Regions from separate parts of the Bradyrhizobium sp. LA6.1 genome, predicted to be linked through region 2. Evidence: riboswitches for the same ligand, from Rfam matches in the RefSeq annotation. Region 2 holds a riboswitch; the other holds the start of a gene.
The links. A riboswitch is a leader RNA that binds a small molecule or an ion and turns the genes downstream of it on or off. The one in region 2 is predicted to bind glycine.

Region 1 (10,877 bases), 160 kb from region 2:
TGACGCTGATGATCACCTGGATGAAGCGCGATCCGATCGAGTAGGCGAGCGGATCGTGCTCCAGCAATTCGTACAGGCGATCCCTTAGGTTGGGATCGGCCGAGCCACGTCCTCGCGGAACGAGGCGCATGGCCGTTTACGCGCCTGCCATCGCTTTTTCGATCGCCGCGAGCGCCTCGGGCGCCTTGGCGCCATCGGGACCGCCAGCCTGCGCCATGTCGGGTCGGCCGCCGCCGCCCTTGCCGCCGAGCGCCTCGGAGGCGACGCGCACCAGGTTCACGGCATTGAAGCGCGCGGTGAGATCCGCGGTGACGCCGACCACGATGCCGGCCTTGCCGTCCTCGGTGACGCCGACGATGGCGACCACGCCGGAGCCGATCTGCTTCTTGCCGTCGTCCGCAAGGCTCTTGAGATCCTTCATCTCGATGCCCTCGACCGCACGCGCCATCAGCTTGACGTCGCCGACCTCGCGCACGCCTGCGGCTGCGCCGTTCCCGACGGATGTACCGCCGCCCATCGCGAGCTTCTTGCGGGCGTCGGAGAGCTCGCGCTCGAGCTTCTTGCGCTCCTCCATCAGGGCTGTGATGCGCGCCGGGACGTCGTCGATCGAGGTGCGCAGCTCGTTGGCCGCGGTCTTCGCCAGCGCCATGGTCTCGTTGGCGTGCCTGCGCGCGTAGTTGCCGGTCAGCGCCTCGATGCGGCGCACGCCGGAGGCGACCGCGCTCTCGCCGGTCAGCGTGATCAGGCCGATGTCGCCGGTGCGCTTCACATGGGTGCCGCCGCAGAGCTCGACGGACCAGCCGAGCGCGTTGGTGCCGCGCTCCCGCGCGGTCCGGCCCATCGAGACGACGCGGACCTCGTCGCCATACTTTTCGCCGAACAGCGCGCGCGCGCCGGCCTCGCGCGCTTCATCGACTCCCATCACGCATGTCGTGACTTCGTCGTTCTCCAGCACCACGTCGTTGGCGATGTCCTCGACGCGGGCAAGCTCTTCCGCCGTGATCGGCTTCGGGTGCACGAAGTCGAAACGCAAACGATCCGGCGCGACCATCGAGCCGCGCTGGGCGATGTGGTCGCCGAGCACCTGGCGCAGCGCCTCGTGGATGAGATGCGTCGCCGAATGGTGCGCGCGGATCGAGGTGCGCCTGCCGTGATCGACCTCTAGCTGCAGCGCGGTGCCGAGCTTCAGCTCGCCGCTCTCGACGGTGCCGACGTGAACGAAGAGATCGCCGAGCTTCTTCTGCGTGTCGGTAACGCGGAACTTGATGCCGCCCTCGCCGCTGAGCACGCCGGTGTCGCCGACCTGGCCGCCGGACTCCGCGTAGAACGGCGTCTGGTTGAGCACGATCGCGCCGGTCTCGCCGGCCTTGAGGCTCGCAGTTTCCTGGCCGTCCTTCACCAGCGCGGAAACCACGCCTTCGGCGCTCTCGGTCTCATAGCCCAGGAATTCGGTGGCCCCGAGCTTCTCGCGCAGCGGGAACCAGATTGCCTCGGAGGCCGCCTCGCCCGAACCCTTCCAGGACTCGCGCGCCTTGGCCTTCTGGCGCTCCATCGCGTCGGTGAACGAAGCTTGATCCACGCCGATGCCGCGCGACTTCAGCGCGTCCTGGGTCAGGTCCAGCGGGAAGCCGTAGGTGTCGTACAGCGTGAAGGCGACGTCGCCGTCGAACATGTCGCCCTTCTTCAGGCCGGCCGATTTCTCGTCGAGAATCGACAAGCCGCGCACCAGCGTCTTGCGGAAGCGGGTCTCTTCCAGCCGCAGCGTTTCCTCGATCAGATTTTCCGCGCGCATCAGGTCGGGATAGGCCTGGCCCATCTCGCGCACCAGCGCCCAGACCAGGCGATGCATCAGCGGCTCTTTCGCACCCAGCAGCTGCGCATGGCGCATCGCGCGGCGCATGATCCGGCGCAGCACATAGCCGCGGCCCTCGTTGGAGGGCAGCACGCCATCCGCGACCAGGAAGGCCGAGGAGCGCAGATGGTCGGCGATGACGCGGAACGAGGCGACGGTCTGCTCGTTCGGCCCGCTGCCGAGCGCGGACGCGGTCGCGTCGATCAGATGGCGGAACAGGTCGGTCTCGAACACGCTGTCGACGCCCTGCATGATGCAGGCCATGCGCTCCAGCCCCATGCCGGTGTCGATCGAGGGACGCGGCAGATCCACGCGCTCCTCCTTCGTCACCTGCTCGTATTGCATGAACACGAGATTCCAGAATTCGAGGAAGCGGTCGCCATCCTCTTCCGGCGAGCCCGGAGGTCCGCCCCAGATGTGATCGCCGCGATCGATGAAGATCTCCGAGCACGGGCCGCACGGGCCGGTGTCGCCCATCGCCCAGAAATTGTCCGAGGTCGGGATGCGGATGATGCGGTCGTCGGAGAAGCCGGCGATCTTCTTCCACAGCCCGGCCGCCTCGTCGTCGGTGTGGTAGACGGTGACGAGCAGCTTGTCTTTCTTGAGCCCGAACTCCCGGGTGATCAGGGTCCAGGCCAGCTCGATCGCCCGCTCCTTGAAATAGTCGCCGAACGAGAAATTGCCGAGCATCTCGAAGAAAGTGAGATGGCGCGCGGTGTAGCCGACATTGTCGAGGTCGTTGTGCTTGCCGCCGGCGCGCACGCATTTCTGCGAGGTGGTGGCGCGCTGATAGGGCCGCTTCTCGACGCCGGTGAAGACGTTCTTGAACTGCACCATGCCGGCATTGGTGAACATCAACGTCGGGTCGTTGCGCGGCACCAATGGCGAGGAGGACACGATCTCGTGGCCGTTCTCGGCAAAGAAGTTCAGAAAGGTCGACCTGATCTCGTTGACGCCGCTCATGTTCATCCAATCGGGTGTGCTTGGACCCGCGATACGCCATCCAAACCGGGCATTTGGGCTGATATCTGCGGGTCAAAGCGCTTTTAGACAAGGCCAGCTGCGCTGTCCAGAAACTGTGCAAGGAGATCAGTGAGTTGCCGCAGGCGCGCAATCCGGTTTGCAATCCCGTTGAAAGCCGCCAGGTGCGCGTTGACAGGCTTGGCCGGCCTGTGGTCTGTACCCATCTGTATCGTACGGCCACGTCGGGAGAGACCGGCTTTGGTGCCGGCGCCGAAGGAGCAACCGCCCCGGAAACTCTCAGGCAAAAGGACCGCGTGGCTTTGACGACATCTGGAAAGAGGCGCCGACGGGCATAGCCCGGACGACGTCCGCCGACGGGATAATACTCTCAGGCACAGCGACAGATGGGGCTTCGACTGGTTGCTACCGGGGAATCGTCCCCGGGGAACCGCCGAGGGCCCCGTGATGCTTGCGCGCGACGACCAAGATTCCCTCAAACGTACGCCCCTTCACGGGCTTCATGTCTCCCTCGGCGGCAAGATGGTGCCGTTCGCGGGCTATGACATGCCCGTACAGTACCCCGCGGGCGTCCTGAAAGAGCACCTCCATACCCGTTCCTCCGCGGGCCTGTTCGACGTCTCCCACATGGGCCAGCTCGCGCTTCGGCCGAAGTCGGGCAAGGTCGAGGATGCCGCCCGCGCGCTGGAGCGGCTGGTGCCGCAGGATATCGTCGCGGTTGCCCCGGGGCGGCAGCGCTACGCCCAGTTCACCAATGCCGACGGCGGGATTCTCGACGATCTGATGGTCGCCAATTTCGGCGATCACCTGTTCCTGGTCGTCAACGCCGCCTGCAAGGAAGTGGACGAGGCGCATCTGCGCGCGCATCTCTCGGATGACTGCATCATCGATTCGCTTCAAGACCGCGCCCTGATCGCGCTGCAGGGCCCGAAGGCAGAAGGCGCGCTGGCGAAATTGTGTGCAGAGGCCCCCGCCATGAAGTTCATGGACGCCGGCCCGCACAAGGTTGCCGGTCTCGACTGCTTCGTCTCGCGCTCCGGCTACACCGGCGAGGACGGGTTCGAGATTTCGGTCCCCGCGGCCGATGCCGAGCGCCTCGCCAAAACGCTGCTGGACAATCCCGATGTGATGCCGATCGGCTTAGGGGCCCGCGACAGCCTGCGGCTGGAGGCCGGGCTCTGCCTCTACGGCCACGACATCGACACCGCCACCACGCCGGTCGAGGCCGCGCTGGAATGGTCGGTGCAGAAGAGCCGCCGCAGCGGCGGCGCGCGCACCGGCGGCTTTCCCGGCACTGATGCGATCCTCGCTCATTTCGATCACGGCGCAAGCCGCCGCCGCGTCGGCCTGCGTACGGAAGGCCGCGCGCCGGTGCGCGAGGGCGCGCTGCTGTTTGCGGATGAAGCGGGCGGCGAGCCGATCGGAAAGGTCACCTCGGGCGGTTTCGGCCCGAGCCTGAACGCGCCGGTCGCGATGGGCTATGTGCCCACGGCATCGAGCGCGCTCGATACAAAACTCTTCGCCGAGGTGCGCGGCCAGCGGCTGCCGCTCACCGTCGCCGCCATGCCTTTCGTGAAAAACACCTACAAACGCTGAGGACTGAGAAAATGACCACGACGCTGTACACCTCCGACCATGAATGGCTGGCCATCGACGGCGACGTCGCCACCGTCGGCATCACCGACTACGCGCAGTCGCAGCTCGGCGACGTCGTGTTCGTCGAGCTGCCCAAAGCCGGCCGTGCCCTGAAGAAGGCGGAAGCCGCCGCCGTCGTGGAATCGGTGAAGGCCGCCTCCGACGTCTACGCGCCTGTCACCGGCGAGGTGCTCGAGACCAACGACGCGCTCGCCGCCGAGCCGGCGCTGGTCAACTCGGACGCGCAAGGCAAGGCGTGGTTCTTCAAGATCAGGATGGCCGACAAGAGCGAGCTCGGCGGTCTCATGGATGAGGCCGCTTACAAGGCACATACGGCGTGAGATGAAGCGAACTCTGACCTCATATTCGGTGTCATCACCCGCCTTGTGCGCACTGGGGCGGGTGATCCAGTACGCCGCGGCTTCTCGGCTCAAGCCGTGACGCCTGCGTTTACTGGATGCCCCGCCTTCGCGGGGCATGACGGCGACAGCGAAATCTAAAGCGAGGACCCATGATGACCGCGCACCGCAAATCCAATGGCGACACCGCCGCCACCTTCGTTCGCCGCCACATCGGCCCGTCGGCGCGCGACGTCACCGCAATGCTGGAGGCCGTCGGCGCCAAGAGCGTCGACGCGCTGATGGCGGAGACGCTGCCGGCCTCGATCCGGCAGACCGCCCCGCTCGATCTCGGCAAGCCCTTGAGCGAGACCGAGGCGATCGCGCACATGGCCGAGCTCGCGCGAGAGAACCAGGTCTTCACCTCGCTGATCGGCCAAGGCTATTCCGGCACGATTTTGCCCGCGGTGATCCAGCGCAACATTTTGGAGAACCCGGCCTGGTACACGGCCTACACGCCCTATCAGCCCGAGATCAGCCAGGGCCGGCTGGAGGCGCTGCTCAACTTCCAGACCATGATCTGCGATCTCACCGGGCTCGACGTCGCCAACGCCTCGCTGCTGGATGAAGCGACCGCCGCGGCGGAAGCCATGGCGCTCGCGGAGCGGCACTCACGGGTCGAAGCCAAGGCCTTCTTCGTCGACAAGGACGTCCATCCGCAGACGCTGGCTGTGATGCGCACCCGCGCCGAGCCGCTGGGCTGGACCCTGATCGTCGGTGATCCCCTCACCGATCTCGACAAATCCGACGTGCTCGGCGCGCTGCTGCAATATCCGGGCTCCTCGGGCGCCGTGCGCGACCTCAGGCCCGCGATCGCGACGTTGAAGGCCAAGGGCGCGCTCGCGATCGTTGCCGCCGATCTCTTGGCCCTGACGCTGCTCGCCTCGCCCGGCGAGCTCGGCGCGGACATCGCGATCGGCTCGGCGCAGCGTTTTGGCGTGCCGATGGGCTATGGCGGGCCGCACGCGGCCTATATGGCGGTGCGCGATGCGCTGAAGCGCTCGCTGCCCGGCCGCATCGTCGGCCTCTCCGTGGACTCGCGCGGGATGCCGGCCTATCGCCTCGCGCTGCAGACCCGCGAGCAGCACATTCGCCGCGAGAAGGCGACCTCCAACATCTGCACCGCGCAGGTGCTGCTCGCCGTGATCGCCTCGATGTACGCGGTCTATCACGGCCCCGAGGGGCTTGCGCAGATCGCGCGCAACGTGCATCGCCGCGCCGCCGTGCTTGCCGCCGGCCTACGCAAGCTCGGCTTCGCGCCGCAGTCGGATAGCTTCTTCGACACGCTCAGCGTGGACGCCGGTGCCAAGCGCGCCGAGATCGTCGCGCGCGCTACCGCCGAGAAGATCAACCTCGGCGTTGGCGAAACCGCGCTCCGCATCGCGCTCGACGAGACCACGACGCCGGCGACCGTCGAGGCGGTCTGGCGCGCGTTCGGCGGCACGCTTGTTTACGCCGAGATCGACGCGACCACGCGCGAGGCGCTGCCGGAGGCGCTGAAGCGCGGGACCGCCTTCCTCACCCATCCCGTGTTCCACGCGCATCGCTCGGAAACCGAGATGCTGCGCTACATGCGCAAGCTCAGCGATCGCGACCTCGCGCTCGACCGCGCCATGATCCCGCTCGGCTCCTGCACCATGAAGCTGAACGCGACCACCGAGATGATGCCGCTGACTTGGCCGGAGTTCGGCAGCCTGCACCCGTTCGCCCCGCGCGAGCAGGCCAAGGGTTACCACGCACTGTTCGCGCGGCTGGAAAAATGGCTGTGCGATATCACCGGCTATGACGCGATCTCGCTGCAGCCGAATTCCGGCGCACAGGGCGAATATGCCGGGCTGCTCGCGATCCGCGGCTATCATGCCGCGCGCGGCGAGACGCACCGAAAAATCTGCCTGATCCCCTCCTCCGCCCACGGCACCAACCCGGCTTCGGCCGCGATGGTCGGCATGGACGTGGTGGTGGTCGCCTGCGAGAAGAACGGCGACGTCGACGTCAATGATCTCCGCGCCAAGGCCGAGAAGCACTCGAAAGATCTCGCCGCGGTGATGATCACCTATCCCTCGACGCATGGCGTGTTCGAGGAGCACATCCGCGAGATCTGCGACATCGTCCACGACCATGGCGGCCAGGTGTATCTGGACGGCGCCAACCTCAACGCGCAGGTCGGCCTGTCGCGGCCCGGCGATTACGGCGCCGACGTCAGCCATCTCAACCTGCACAAGACCTTCTGCATCCCGCATGGCGGCGGCGGCCCCGGCATGGGCCCGATCGGCGTCAAGGCGCATCTCGCGCCGTTCCTGCCCGGTCACCCGGCGACGCAAGCCGAAGCTCCGGTCGGCCCGGTCTCGGCCGCACCGTTCGGCTCGGCGTCGATCCTGACCATCTCCTACATCTACATTCTGATGATGGGTGGCGACGGCCTGAAGCGCGCCACCGAGATCGCGATCCTCAACGCCAACTACATTGCCGCGCGCCTCGATGCGCACTTCCCGGTGCTCTACAAGAACGCGAAGGGCCGCGTCGCGCACGAGTGCATCGTCGATCCGCGCGCGCTGAAGACGACCTCGGGCGTCACCGTCGACGACATCGCAAAACGCCTGATCGATTACGGATTCCATGCCCCCACCATGAGTTTTCCGGTGCCGGGCACGCTGATGATCGAGCCGACCGAGTCGGAATCGAAGGCGGAGTTGGACCGCTTCTGCGACGCCATGATCGCGATCCGGAAGGAGATCGCCGAGGTCGAGGCCGGCCGCTTCAAGATCGAGGCTTCGCCTTTGCGTCACGCCCCGCACACCGTGCACGACATCGCGGACGACGATTGGAATCGCGCCTACACCCGCGCCGAGGGCTGCTTTCCCGCGGGCACCTCGCGCACCGACAAATATTGGTGCCCGGTCGGGCGCGTCGACAACGTCTATGGCGACCGCAACCTGGTGTGCTCGTGCCCGCCAATCAGCGATTACGCGGAGGCCGCGGAGTAAGGGATCGTAGCTTCGTAGGGTGGGCAAAGCGACTTGTCCGCCGTAGCTCGAAGAGCGAAGGCGGAAGCGTGCCCACCACCTTTGTGCGCGTTGGAATAGGGTGGGCACGGCGCTTGCGCGCCTTTGCCCACCCTACGGCCCCGAACGCATATCTAGGGTGCAACCAGCGAATGGTTCTGTCGGTCCCAACGCCACAGCCGTTCGTTGGTCAGAAGCGTTCCGCCCCACCAGCGTCTGATCGGGTTTTGACGGCGGAAATCCTCCCGGCCTTCAAGGACCGCTTCCCCAAATTCGGTGAGCGATAGCCGGCTTCGGCGAAAGGCGGCGTTGCGGCCTCGCGCATCGTGCGGGGCCAGCGTCGCGAGTTTCGGATCGAGACCCGTGATCACCGGCATTGGGCCGGACCCAAGCCCTTCGAGCAGCGGGCCCAATTCCCATTGATCGAGCACGCGCGTTTGCAGCGGACCGTCCGGTTGAAACAGCTCCTTGGTACGGTTGTGCCCCCGCGCAATCAGGTCGAGAAGCCGCGCTTCCGTCGTACCTAGTCCGGTGATTGGTGATGGCAGTTCTGCCAGCAATTGTTCCATCGCAGGCTTCAGGAAGGGCAGCCTGGGGAAATCCCTGCCGAGCAATCCGAAACAGAGCTCCGGCGTTGGCGCCCGGTAGGCTTCCCAGGCCATGTTGGCGATCTCGAAGTCGCAGTCCGCGACCTCCAATTCCCGCACCATACGATCGCGAAGCTCTGTGCCGTCCGCTCCGCGCAGATCGAAATTGACACGTCGCAATCTCAGACGATCGGTGATCGATGGATGGGACCGCAAATAATCGAGGATCCAGATCAGTTGCAACTGACTATTGGGCTCAGGGTCGAACCACAGCTCGATGAGATCGACGCCATAGGTCTCGCAAAACCAAATCAGGCCTGTCTCCTTGTGCGCGAGACCGGTCTGAGGCAACCGGCCAACAAGATCGGACCAACGCACCTCTGGATCGCCTCTGACATAGCCTCCCGTCAGGTATTGCTCGAGGTGATGCGAGGTAGGCAGTGGCCCCGAAACGAAGCGAAAGATGAACGGGACGACCATGTCGGCGCGATCCGCATGGGCAAGACCGACGCCGGACGAACTGGTCAGGATCACGCGTTTCATCGCGAACGCCCCCAAAACGAAACGGGCACTGACGACGTCGGCAACTCAACGTCTTCAGCGCCCGCTCCTCGCGAAAAATTTTCGCGTTAGGTCTTACTCGTCCGCCGGCTCCTCGCCGTCGGCGTCGCGCTCGGGGGTGCCGGCGAGAATCTGCTCGGCAATCAGGCCGGAGTTCTGGCGGATCGAGGTCTCGATCTTGGCGGTGATGTCAGGGTTGGCCTTCAAAAACGCTTTCGAGTTCTCGCGGCCCTGGCCGAGGCGCTGGCTGTCGTAGGAGAACCAGGCGCCGGACTTTTCGACGATGCCGGCCTTGACGCCGAGATCGAGGATCTCGCCCATCTTGGAGACGCCCTCGCCGTACATGATGTCGAATTCGACCTGCTTGAACGGCGGCGCCAGCTTGTTCTTCACCACCTTGACGCGCGTGGTGTTGCCGACCACTTCGTCGCGCTCCTTGATCGCGCCGATGCGGCGGATGTCGAGGCGGACGGAGGCATAGAATTTCAGCGCGTTGCCGCCGGTCGTGGTTTCCGGCGAGCCGTACATCACACCGATCTTCATGCGGATCTGGTTGATGAAGATCACCATGGTGTTGGATTTGTTGATGGAGGCCGTCAGCTTGCGCAGCGCCTGGCTCATCAGACGGGCCTGGAGACCCGGCAGCGCATCGCCCATCTCGCCTTCGAGTTCGGCCTTCGGCACCAGAGCCGCGACCGAATCGACCACCAGCACGTCCACCGCACCCGAGCGCACCAGCGTGTCGCAGATTTCCAGCGCCTGCTCGCCCGTGTCCGGCTGCGAAATCAGGAGCTCGTCGATGTTGACGCCCAGCTTGCGCGCATAGACCGGGTCGAGCGCGTGCTCGGCGTCGATGAAGGCGCAGATTCCGCCCTTCTTCTGCGCTTCCGCCACCGTGTGCAGCGCCAGCGTGGTCTTGCCCGAGGATTCCGGCCCGTAGATTTCCACGACGCGCCCCTTCGGCAGACCACCGATCCCAAGCGCAATGTCGAGCCCGAGGGAACCCGAGGACACCGCCTCGACATCCATCGACCGGTCGTTCTTGCCGAGCTTCATCACCGAGCCCTTGCCGAACTGGCGCTCGATCTGGGAGAGCGCGGCGGCCAGAGCTTTACTCTTGTCCATGGAAGATCCTTCGACGATACGCAGGGCAGTGTTGGACATTGGGTCGTGCTCCTTATGGCGAGGATTCGCTAGAGGGACAAACGATTGGCGGGGCGGGCCGGCGATAAAAACAATGTACCCTATTTGTTCCGGGTTCGCAATATGTTCTTTCACGGATTTGGGCGCTGGCCTGTTTCTGGCGACATTGGCCTGGTTTGAAATGACACGTGGCCTGTTTTGTTCTGGGCCAACCATGCGGTGTATCCGCGAGCGGAACGTCGCCGTCATAAATCCGCAATCCCTAGCGAATCTTTTGGGGTGTTTGGCCTGTCTGAGGATGGCGCCGCTAGTCGTATGGGAGCCTGGGTGATGACCGAAAACACGCAGCAGCAGGCGGACAGGCGCAATCGGCTATTGGAAGCCGCCACGCAGGAAATGATCAAATTCGAACAGAAGGAAAATGAATTCCGCAGGCGAGATCGCGAGGAGCGCGCGGCGGAGCTTCGTCTGCCTCTGGATAAGATCAACGTCCACTGAGCGGCGCCGACAGTTTCACACGACTGTCATGGCACGTTCCTAGCATTGTCATGCGACGGGGGTCCGGCGCGCGGCTCTCCGTCCAACCTCGGCCTAGACCACCAGATGGGCGGAGAGCTCGCCGACCTCCCGAACCATCGCGGCACGCCCGGCCCACAACGTCCTTTCATCCGGATATTCTGATGATCAGAAGATCGCGGCCGTTGCAGGCGGTGGCCCG
Region 2 (10,877 bases):
ACGCCGATCACGCCGGTGCCGCCGAGACCGCGGTGCACCTCGATGCCCCAGCTCTTCAGCTTGTCGGCGACGATGCCGGAGGTGCGCACCTCCTCGAAGCCGATCTCGGGATGGGCGTGGAGGTCGCGCCTGATAGCAGTGAGTTCGTCGGCATAGCCGTCGATGCGGTCGATCGTGGGCATGTGTCCTGTCCGGTTAGCGTGATGGGGGCGTGAAAACGGGGCCGTTCGGCTTGATGCGGATGCCCGGCCGCAGCCGCGTCCAGGGCAGGGTGGCTGTGTCGGCCGGCATCGCGCCGGGCGCGGCGCAGATCATCAGCTTTTCCGCGATCGGCTCGAAATCGGCGCGGAAGTGCACCGAGCTCTTGTTGACCAGAATCTTCTGCGCGGTCGGCTCGATGCCGACATAGCGGTACATCGCCTGATCGGCGAGCTGCGCCTTGTGCGAGGAGACGACGACGCGGACGTCACCGATGCGCAGGCACGCGGAGGGACCCATCTCCATCTCGCGGCCACCGTAGTAGGGGCCGGGCGCGATGAAGCGGCCGTCGGAGAGCTTTTCGACGATGAAGGTCTCGCGATAGGGCTCGTCGCCGGGAATGCCGGACTTGCCGCCGAGCGACAGCGTCACGGTGGCGCCGACGCCGGCTTCATGTGCGGCCTTGGCCGAGGCCGGATCGTAGATCGCGCCGGTCGCGGCGCTCGCCTTGTTGCGCACCAGTGCGCGCAGCATGCCGGTGGTGTCGGAATCGCCGCCGGCGCCCGGATTGTCCTGGGTGTCGGCGATGATGATCGGCTTGCTCGCGCTCTTGGCGAGTTCCATCGCATGGCGCACGCCGTCGTCGGGCGCCCAGATCTTGCCGTCGAAATCGTCCTCGTGGCTTTCGATCAGTTTGACGATCGCATCGGCCGCGCGGTCCGCATCGGCCTGCGTCTTGCCATAGGCGAACACGCTCGGGCCGCAGTCGCGGAAGTCGGCGGCGGGGAAGCCGGGCGCGAAGGACAGCGTCGGAACGGCGTCGCTCTCCAGCGCGGCCAGTTTTTCGTAGATGCCCTTGGTGGGAAAGTCATTGGTGCATTGCCAGCTGATCGCGATCAGGAACGGCAATTGGCGAAACGACTTTGCAAAGCGCTGCCTGGTCTGCAGCAGCAAAGCGAGGTGCCTTGCGGAGGCGCGGCCGGTCTCGGCCATGTCGACATGCGGATAGGTGCGGTAGGCGATCAGCGCGTCCGCGTGTTCCATCATCTCGGGCGTGACGTTGGCGTGCAGGTCGAGGCTGGCAACGAGCGGAACGTCCTTGCCGATGACGCCGCGCACGCGCGCCAAAATCTCGCCTTCGCCGTCGTCGAGATGCTCGGTCACCATCGCGCCATGCAGATCGAGATAGACCGCATCGAGCGGACCGGCGGCGGCGATACCGTCGACCATCACCTTCACGATACGTTCGAAGGCGTCCCTGGTGACATGCGCCGACGGACTTGCGCCGCAGGCGATCGTCGGAATGAGGTTCCAGCCATTGGCTTCGGCGCTGTCGACGAAGCCGGCGAGGCCGACATTGATGCGGCGCATCACCTTCAATACGTCGGCGCCTTCCGTCATGGCCGGCCAGCCGCCGCCATGCTGGAAGTCCGCGAAAGTCGCCTTCGTCGGGGCGAACGTGTTGGTCTCGTGCAGGAAGCCGCCGACGGCGATACGTGTCATTAATTCTGGTCCAGCGTTTGAAAGTGCGCGACGTTAGCCTTGGCTTCGAGGCGGGGGCAAGCGAGGAGCCCATGCCGCCGCGCATGGCTTTAAGTCATTTTCGAATGATGATGGTCGCTACCCGTCATTGCGAGCGAAGCAAAGTAATCCAGACCGTCACCGCAGAGGGACTCTGGATTGCTTTGCTCCGCTCGCAATGACGAGTGGACAAACCTAAGCCGTCGCCGCGACGCCTTCCGACACCGGTCGGAAGTTCGCAAAATCCCAGCCGCGGCCCGGTGCGGCCTCCAGCAGCGCCCTGGTGTAGGCTTCCTTCGGATGCGTCAGCACCTCGGCGGCCAGGCCCTGTTCGACGACACGGCCGTGCTGCATCACCACGACCTCGTCGCAGATCTGGGCTGCGACGCGCAGATCGTGGGTGATGAACAGGATGGCGATGCCGAGCCGGTTCTGGATCTCGTCGAGGAGTTCCAGCACCTGCGCCTGAACCGAGACGTCGAGCGCCGAGACCGCTTCGTCCGCGACCAGCACGTCGGGGTCGAGCGCGAGCGCACGCGCAATGGCGATGCGCTGGCGCTGGCCGCCGGAGAACTGGTGTGGATAGCGCGTCACTGCGTCGGCGGACAGGCCGACGAGCTCGAGCAGTTCGCGCGCCCGCTTCATCGCATCGGCATGCGGGGTGCCGTAATTGATCGGGCCTTCCGCGATGCTCTCGCCGACGGTAATGCGCGGGTTGAGCGAGCGATAGGGATCCTGGAACACGATCTGGATCTTCTGCCGGTGCGGCTGGAGCAGGCGGCGCGAGATGTCGGCGATCTCGCGGCCGGCAAGGCGCACGCCGCCGGAGGTCGGATCGATCAGGCGCACGATGCACCGCGCCACCGTCGACTTGCCCGAGCCGCTCTCGCCGACGATGCCGAGTGTGCGGCCCTTGCGCAGCGTCAGCGTGACCTTGTCGGCGGCGACGACCTCGCGGCCTTTGCCGAAGAAGGCGCGCTCCTTATAGACCTTGCCGAGCTCGTTGGCCTCCAGCACCACCGGCTCCTTGGTCTCGGGCCGTGCCGCGCGCGGCACCAGGCTCGGCACCGCGGAAAGCAAATTGCGGGTGTACTCCATGGTCGGGTTGCGCAGCACGGTCTCGAGCGGACCGGTCTCGACCAGCCGGCCCTGCCGCATCACGGCGACGCGGTCGGCGATCTCGGCCACCACGCCCATGTCGTGGGTGATGAACAGGACGGCGGTGCCGTGATCGCGCTGGAGGTCGCGGATCAGCGTCAGGATCTGCTTCTGCGTGGTGACGTCGAGCGCGGTGGTCGGTTCGTCGGCGATCAGCAGCTTCGGCTCCAGCACCAGCGCCATCGCGATCATGATGCGCTGGCGCTGGCCGCCGGACAGGCGATGCGGATAGGAGGCGAAGATGCGCTCGACCTGGGGCAGGCGGACCTGCTCCATCATGTCGAGAATGCGCTTCTTCCGCGCCTTGGCGTCGAGATCGGTGTGGGCGCGCAGCACCTCGTCGATCTGACGGCCGACCGGCACCACCGGATTGAGCGCGGTCATCGGCTCCTGGAAGATCATCGCCATCTGCGTCGCGCGGAGCTGGCGCAGGCGGCGATCGGTCGCGGTGAGAATCTCTTCGCCGACGAGCTTGACGCTGCCGCCGGTCGGAACCAGCGTGCCCTTCGGCAGCAGACCCATCGTGGTGAGCGAGGTCACCGACTTGCCCGAGCCGCTTTCGCCGACGAGACACAGTGTCTCGCCCTTATGCACCTGGATCGAGATCCCGTCGATGATGTTGGCGCCCTTCGGCTTCTTGCCGATGGAGACGACGAGGTTGTTGATGTCGAGAACTGGGTTGGTCATCACTTGATCCGTCATCACTTGCCCTCCCGCTGCTTCATGCGGGGATCGAGGGCGTCGCGGGCAGCGTCGCCGATCAAATTGATGCTGAGGATGGCGATCGAGAGCAGCAGGCCCGGCCAGAAGATCAGCGTCGGCTTGAGCTGAAAATACTGGCGGCCCTCGGCCATGATGTTGCCCCAGGTCGGCGTCTCCGGGGAGATGCCGGCGCCGAGGAAGGAGAGGATGGCTTCGGTCAGGATCGCGGAGGCGCAGACATAGGTGCCCTGGACGATCAGTGGTGCGATCGTGTTGGGCATCAAATGTCGCCACATGATCTTCGGCAGACTGGAGCCGACCGAGATCGCGGCTTCCACATAGGGCTCCTCACGCGCGGACAGCACGACCGAGCGCACCAGGCGCGCCACGCGCGGTATCTCGGGGATGGTGATCGCGACCAGCACGGTCCAGATGCTGGCGCCGGACAGCGACACCACGGCGATCGCGAGCAGGATGCTCGGCATCGCCATGAGGCCGTCCATGACGCGCATCAGGACGGCATCGACCAGCTTGAAGAAGCCGGAGACGAGGCCGATCGCAAGGCCGATGACGATCGACAGGATCGCCGAGCCGATGCCGATCAGGAGCGAGATGCGGCCGCCATAGATGACGCGCGACAAGAGGTCACGGCCATAGGCGTCGGTGCCGAGCAGGAACTGCGCCGAGGCCGGCTTCAGCCGCTGCGAGGGCGCAAGCTGGACCGGATCATGCGGCGCGATCAGCGGCGCCAGGATCGAGACCAGCACGATCAGCGCGAGCAAGATCGTGGCCGCCGCGATGATCGGCGTCGAGGTGAGGAATCCGAAACGCGGCCGCAGCGGCGACGTGATCGGAATGGACGACTGGGGAAGGCTATCGACGGACATTTTTGTTGCTATCCTTAGCCCTAGTACCGGATCCGGGGATCGAGCAGCGTGTAGGCGACGTCGATCAGGAGATTGACGACGACATAGATCAGCGACGTCAGCAGGATCATCGCCTGGATGACTGGGTAGTCGCGCGCCAACACCGCGTCCACCGTGAGGCGGCCGATGCCGGGGATGTTGAACACGCTCTCGGTGACGACGACGCCGGAGATCAGCAGCGCAAAGCCGGTGCCGATCACGGTGATGACGGGCACCGCGGCGTTGCGCAGCGCATGGCGCATCATCACGGCGACCTCGTTGATGCCCTTGGCGCGGGCGGTGCGGACGTAGTCCTCACCGAGCACGTCGAGCATCGCCGCACGCGTCATGCGCGCGATCAGCGCGATGTAGATGAAGGAGAGCGCGCAGGTCGGCAGGATGATGCGTTCGAAGAACGGTCCAAAGCCGTTAAAGATGCTGCGGAAGCCCTGCACCGGCACCCAACGAAGGTCGATCGCGAAGACCTCGATCAGGAGATAGCCGACCACGAACACCGGCACGGAGAAGCCGAGCACGGAGAGGCCCATCACGAAACGGTCGATCCAGGTGCCGTGCTTCCACGCCGCGATGACGCCGAGCGGCACGGCGACGATCACGGCGAGAATGATCGTCGAGAGCGCGATCGAGATCGACGGCTCGACGCGCTGGCTGATCATCTTCATGACTGGCAGGTTGGAGATCAGCGACGTCCCGAGATCGCCGTGCAGCAGCTTGTTCACCCAGGTGATGAATTGTACGATCAGCGGCTCGTTGAGGCCGAGCGAGTCGCGGATGCGTTCGAGCCGTTCCGGCGTCGCGTTATCGCCGGCGAGAATTGCGGCGGGATCGCCCGGCGTCAGCCGCAGCAGCAGGAAGACGAACAGCGCGACGACGCCCATCACGGGCACCGCGGCCAGAACGCGGCGAATGAGATAACCTAGCATGCACCTATCTCCGGCTGCGGAACTTGTGGGGCCGGGAGGCCCCCGTGGAATCGGTTCTGTCTATCATGCACGCCTGTCACTCGGGCTGGAAAGCCGGCCGGAGAAGCCGACCTTTCGGGGCAAATTGTGTGCCAAGGGCAGGGCGGTCGCAAGAGGCCGCCGAGCCTCCGATATCGGCCACTCAGGATGCATGGCGGAACTCGCGCTCAACCCTGAGTGAGGGTGCGGTCGGCGGTGCGTTGAGCCCGCGCCAGCCGTCGATGGTCCCGGCAATCATCTGCGCGGTCGCGGCCGACAAGGTCCAGCCGAGATGGCCGTGGCCGGTGTTGAAGAAAACGCCTGGCATCCGTCCTGCGCGCACCACTGGCATCATGTTCGGCATCATCGGCCGCAGCCCGGCCCAGGGCACGACCTTGGACGTTTCGACGCCGGGGAAGTTGCTGCGCACCCAGTCGACCAGCGGCTGCACGCGGTCGGCGCGGATGTCGCGGTTGAAGTCGTTGAATTCGGCGGTGCCTGCGACGCGGAAGCGATCGGCGCCGAGCCGGCTGGTGACGATTTTTGCGGCTTCGTCGAGCAGGCTCACGGTCGGCGTCGCATTGCGGCTTGCGGCAGTGTCGAGCTGAACGGTGATCGAGTAGCCCTTTACCGGATAGACGTTGACGCGCTCGTCGAGCAGGGCGGCGAAGTGACGGCTGGCCACGCCGGCGCAGATCACGACGCCATCCGCCTTCAGCATGCCGCGCGCGGATGCGACAGTGTCACTGGCCGAAAGATCAGCCCAGCCGATGACAAAGCCGCCACCTGCCTGGGCAATGGAATCGATGTTGGCTTCGTGGATAAAGGTCGCGCCGCGCCGCTTGCAGGCTTCCGCAAGTCCGCGCGTGAACTTGTGGATATCGCCGGTCGCATCCGACGGCGTGTAGAAGCCGCCAAAATAGTCCTTGCGCAGCGTCGGCTCGATGGCGCGGATCTCCTCCGGCGTCACCGGGCGGCGATCGAGCCCGCCTTCCTTCAGCAGCGCATTGACCTGCAGGCCGGATTCAAAACCCTTCTTGTCGTGATAGATGTGCAGGATGCCGCGGCGTTCGAGATCGAAGTCGATGCCTTCGCGCTCCGCGATCTCGAACAGATGCTTGCGGGCTTCGATCGCGAGCCGCGTGGTCTGAACCGTGTTGGCGCGGTAGTTGCCGATATTGGCGACGAACTCGCTCATCCACGAATATTTGTGCCAGCTCGGCCGCGGGTTCATCAGCAGCGGCGCATCGCGCCGGAACATCCAGCGCAGGCCTTTCAGGATCGTGGCGGTGCTGTTCCAGACTTCGGCATTGCTGGCGGAGAGCTGTCCGCCATTGGCGAAGGACGTCTCCATCGCGGCGTAGCGGTGCTTGTCGAGCACCGTCACCTTGTATCCGCGTTCGAGCAGGGCATAGGCAGTCGTTACGCCGGTGATGCCGGCGCCGATGATGGCGATATGGGTCATGGCAGGTTCGGGGCTCCCGTGAGTTAGAGTCGGCTAACCGCCGGCCAAAGGCCGTTGGCGGCGCCCCATCTGTCACGGTTACCTGAGAGCTTGATCCGGCGAGGACCTCGGCGAGGTCAGCTCCGGACTATCCCCTTCGGTGGACGTCACGACCACATTGGCCGTGCCGCCTCTCTCCAGATCGTCCTGACGATACGGTCCTTTTGCCTGAGAGTTTCCGGGGCGGTTGCTCCGTCGGCGCCGCAACGAAAGCCTGAACTCTCGTTGCGATCTCTCCCGCATCGTCGCGTGGACAATCGAGCAGTACGATGCGCCTCATTTTTAGACAAGGCTAAATTTAAACCGCGACTGCCAACGCATTGTGCAGTGCGAAGGCTGCGTCGTCAGTCGAGCGCCGCTAGCAAGCCGGCCATCAGGCGCCCGCGTTCAACCAAGCTCTCGACCTCGATGAACTCCTCGAGCGTGTGGCCGTTGCCGCCGCGCACGCCGAGGCCGTCGAGCGTCGGGATGCCCATCGCGCCGGTAAAGTTGCCGTCGGAGCCGCCGCCGGAGCTCGCATGCGGCAGCTCAGTGCCGAGCGATTTGGCGATGCCGCGCGCCTTTTCATAAAGCGCCATGGTGCCGGCATCGGGCTCCCATACGGGGCGCGTGACGCCGCGCGTCACCTTGAACGTGACATCATTGGTCGTGCCCGACAGCGCCAGCATCCGCTCGACGCCGCGATCGAGATCGGCCTGGCGCTTGGCCATGGACAGCGCCTCGCCGGTGGCGGTCGTGGCAACGCAATTGACCCATTGTCCGCCGTGCACGACGCCGACCGAGAAGGTGCAGTCCTCCGTCGTCATCGCGTCAATGGCGAGGATCTGCCGCGCCATCTCGCGGATCGCCGAGCGTCCGGCCGACAATGTCGCGCCGGCATGGCTCGGCCGGCCCGTCGCTTCCAGATTGAACCGCGCGATGGCGTAACGTCCGGTGGTGACACCGTTGTCGGCGCGGCCCGGTTCGGGCACCAGCACATATTTGTTGCGCGCGGCTTCCGCCTCGATGATGTCCCGCGTCGAGGGCGTGCCGACTTCCTCGTCGGGCGTAAACAGCACGGTGATCGGCAGCGGCGTGGTGAAGGACGCACGTGCCAGCTGCCGGATCGCTTCCAGCGAGAGATAGTTGCCGCCCTTCATGTCGTAGATGCCGGGGCCGTAGCACTTGTTGCCCTCGCGCCGCCATTTCAGCTTCTCGATGGTGCCGACCGGATGGACGGTATCCATGTGGCCGGCGATCAGGATGCCCGGCTCGCCCTGTTTCGGATGCGGGAAGCGCGCGCGGATCACGCCGCCGAAGCCCTGTCGACCGCCGATGCGTTCGATCGTCGCACCCATGATCGCCATATCCCGCGCTGCGATATCGAGCATGCGGTTGACGGCACCCGCGTCCCAGGTCGGGCTCTCGCATTCCACCCAGGTGCGCAGGCCCTCGAGCATCGCCTCGGAATCGAAGGGAAGATTGGCTGGATTCATCTTAATGTCTCTCAAGCTTCGAAAGATGGAACGCGCATTGCATTGGCGCGGACGGGACTGGCGGAAAGCGTTGTAGAGCCAAACCGATCTTTGTGGAGCCCGTGGGCGCGCCGCTTGGGGCTGCAGCGAAACCGGATTGACGCGCTCAACACTGTCTGCAAGTCTCGAAAGACAAAGGCATCGCATGAGGTTAGTTCGCCTAAAGAACGAACCGAATGCTCAACCAATAACCTGCCTTTGAACAGTTTCACGTCAGGAGAAACTTTTATGTTGAGCTTGATGCGCCGGGGGCGTCGCGCGTTCGCCTCCACACTTGCGCTATCGGTCGTTGCGCTTTCGACGGCGATGGCCTCGCCGGTACTTGCCGCCGCCAGCAAGACCATCACTGCGGTGATGCATTCGGATCTGCGCATCATCGATCCGATTTTCACCACCGCCTACATCACGCGTGACCATGGCTACATGGTCTACGACACGCTGATCGCGACGGACTCGAACTTCAAGATCCAGCCGCAGATGGCGGACTGGAAGATCTCCGACGACAAGCTCACCTACACCTTCACGCTGCGCGACGGCCTCAAGTGGCACGACGGTACGCCGGTGACGGCGGAAGACTGCGCCGCTTCGCTGAAGCGCTGGGCCGCGGTCGACGGCATGGGCCAGCAGATGATGCAGTTTACTGCGAGCATCGAGGCGACCGACCCCAAGACGATCACGCTGAAGCTGAAGGAGCCCTACGGCCTCGTGCTCGAATCCATCGGCAAGCCGTCCTCGCGCGTCGCCTTCATGATGCCGAAGCGTCTCGCCGAAACGCCGCCAGACAAGCAGATCCCCGAGCAGATCGGCTCCGGCCCGTTCAAGTTCGTGCAGGGCGAATTCCAGCCCGGCGTGAAGGCGGTCTACGTCAAGAACACCGACTATGTGCCGCGCAAGGAGGCGTCGAGCTGGACTGCCGGAGGCAAGCTGGTCAAGGTCGATCGCGTCGAATGGATCACCATGCCGGATGCGCAGACCGCAGTGAACGCGCTGCAATCGGGCGACATCGACTTCATGGAAGTGCCGCCGTGGGATCTGCTGCCCGTCCTTGAAGGCAATGCCGACCTCAAGACCGAGACGCTGAACAAGTTCGGCTACCAGACCCTTGGGCGCATGAACTTCCTCTATCCGCCCTTCGACAATCCGAAGATCCGCCGTGCCGCACTTCTGGCGATGAACCAGAAGGACGTGCTCGACGCGCTCGTCGGCAATCCCAAATACTACAAGATCTGCGGTGCGTTCTTCATCTGCGATACGCCGTTCGCGACCGACGTCGGCTCGGAATCGCTGGTGAAGGGCAACGGCATGGCGGAAGCCAAGAAGGCGCTCGCCGAGTCCGGCTATGACGGTACGCCCGTCGTGGTCATGGTGCCCGGCGACGTCGTGACGCTGAAGGCGCAGCCGACGGTCGCGGTGCAGTTGCTCCGCGAGGCCGGCTTCAAGGTCGACGCGCAAGCGACCGACTGGCAGACGGTGGTCAGCCGGCGCGCCAGCCAGAAGCCTCCGAAGGAGGGCGGCTGGAACATGTTCTTCACCAACTGGGTCAGCGCCGACGTGTCCAACCCGATCGCCAATCTGTCGATCGGCGGGCAGGGCAAGAAGGGCTGGTTCGGCTGGGCGGAAAACGCCAAGATCGAGAAGCTCAAGGACGATTTCGTCCGCGCCGCCTCGCTCGACGATCAGAAGAAGATCGCGACCGAGATCCAGAAGGAAGCCTATGACCAGGTGATCTACGTGCCGCTCGGCCAGTATCTGGCGCCGAGCGCGTGGCGGAAGTCGCTCACCGGCGTGCTCGACGGCCCGGCGACGCCGGTGTTCTGGAACATCGACAAGACCGAGTAAAGCGAGGGCGCGCCAGCGCGCCTTCCCCGAGCGTTACGCGGCGTCGCTGTCATCAGCGGCGCCGTTTTCGTTTGTCAGCCTCGCGTCAGCTTTTAGCTCTTCCAGTGTCCATTTATTGCTATTTGTTTCTGACTTGAAATAGATGTGCGCAGTTCGCACATCACTTCCTTCCTGCATTTGAGTCCCGTGTCGATTGATTTTACATTTCGGGCGATGGCCGAGCGGTCCGATCGCGCGCCGGCGCGATGGCGGCGGCCTTTCCTGCGCTGGCTCGACGGCGTCGAGACGGGCTGGGCCGTGCCGCTTCTCATTGTGTGCTTTGTCGCGCTCTGGACGATCTATCTGGCCGTCGCCTATGCCGGCAGCGGCCTGCACCCTGATACCCTCGAGGCCTGGACGCTCGGGCGCCGTTTCGCGTGGGGCTACCACAAGCATCCGCCGCTGATGGGCTGGGTTACGGCGGTGTGGACCTCCGTCTTCCCGCTCAGCGACTGGTCGCTGCAATTGATGGCGATGGCCAATGCCGGGCTCGCCCTGTTTTTCGTCGACCGGATCGCACGGCAGTTCGTGACCG

Region 1: it holds a riboswitch for glycine, as region 2 does, so the genes downstream of both, gcvT (glycine cleavage system aminomethyltransferase GcvT) here and ABIB99_RS05990 (D-amino acid dehydrogenase) in region 2, are expected to answer to the same signal.

What each region holds. Positions count from the first base shown of each region.
Region 1 is NZ_JBEPQK010000002.1:339,261-350,137, reverse strand. Features, by position in the region: gene ABIB99_RS05205 (cyclic nucleotide-gated ion channel) at 1-130, opposite strand, end outside; gene alaS (alanine--tRNA ligase) at 137-2,815, opposite strand; glycine riboswitch at 3,049-3,137, shown strand; gene gcvT (glycine cleavage system aminomethyltransferase GcvT) at 3,281-4,429, shown strand; gene gcvH (glycine cleavage system protein GcvH) at 4,441-4,809, shown strand; gene gcvP (aminomethyl-transferring glycine dehydrogenase) at 4,983-7,850, shown strand; gene ABIB99_RS05180 (hypothetical protein) at 8,003-8,998, opposite strand; gene recA (recombinase RecA) at 9,092-10,180, opposite strand; gene ABIB99_RS05170 (hypothetical protein) at 10,490-10,657, shown strand.
Region 2 is NZ_JBEPQK010000002.1:497,877-508,753, forward strand. Features, by position in the region: gene ABIB99_RS05965 (M20 aminoacylase family protein) at 1-182, opposite strand, end outside; gene ABIB99_RS05970 (M81 family metallopeptidase) at 196-1,701, opposite strand; gene ABIB99_RS05975 (ABC transporter ATP-binding protein) at 1,915-3,564, opposite strand; gene ABIB99_RS05980 (ABC transporter permease) at 3,579-4,466, opposite strand; gene ABIB99_RS05985 (ABC transporter permease) at 4,487-5,428, opposite strand; gene ABIB99_RS05990 (D-amino acid dehydrogenase) at 5,610-6,911, opposite strand; glycine riboswitch at 6,979-7,093, opposite strand; glycine riboswitch at 7,097-7,200, opposite strand; gene ABIB99_RS05995 (M20/M25/M40 family metallo-hydrolase) at 7,295-8,425, opposite strand; gene ABIB99_RS06000 (ABC transporter substrate-binding protein) at 8,693-10,303, shown strand; gene ABIB99_RS06005 (glycosyltransferase family 39 protein) at 10,517-10,877, shown strand, end outside.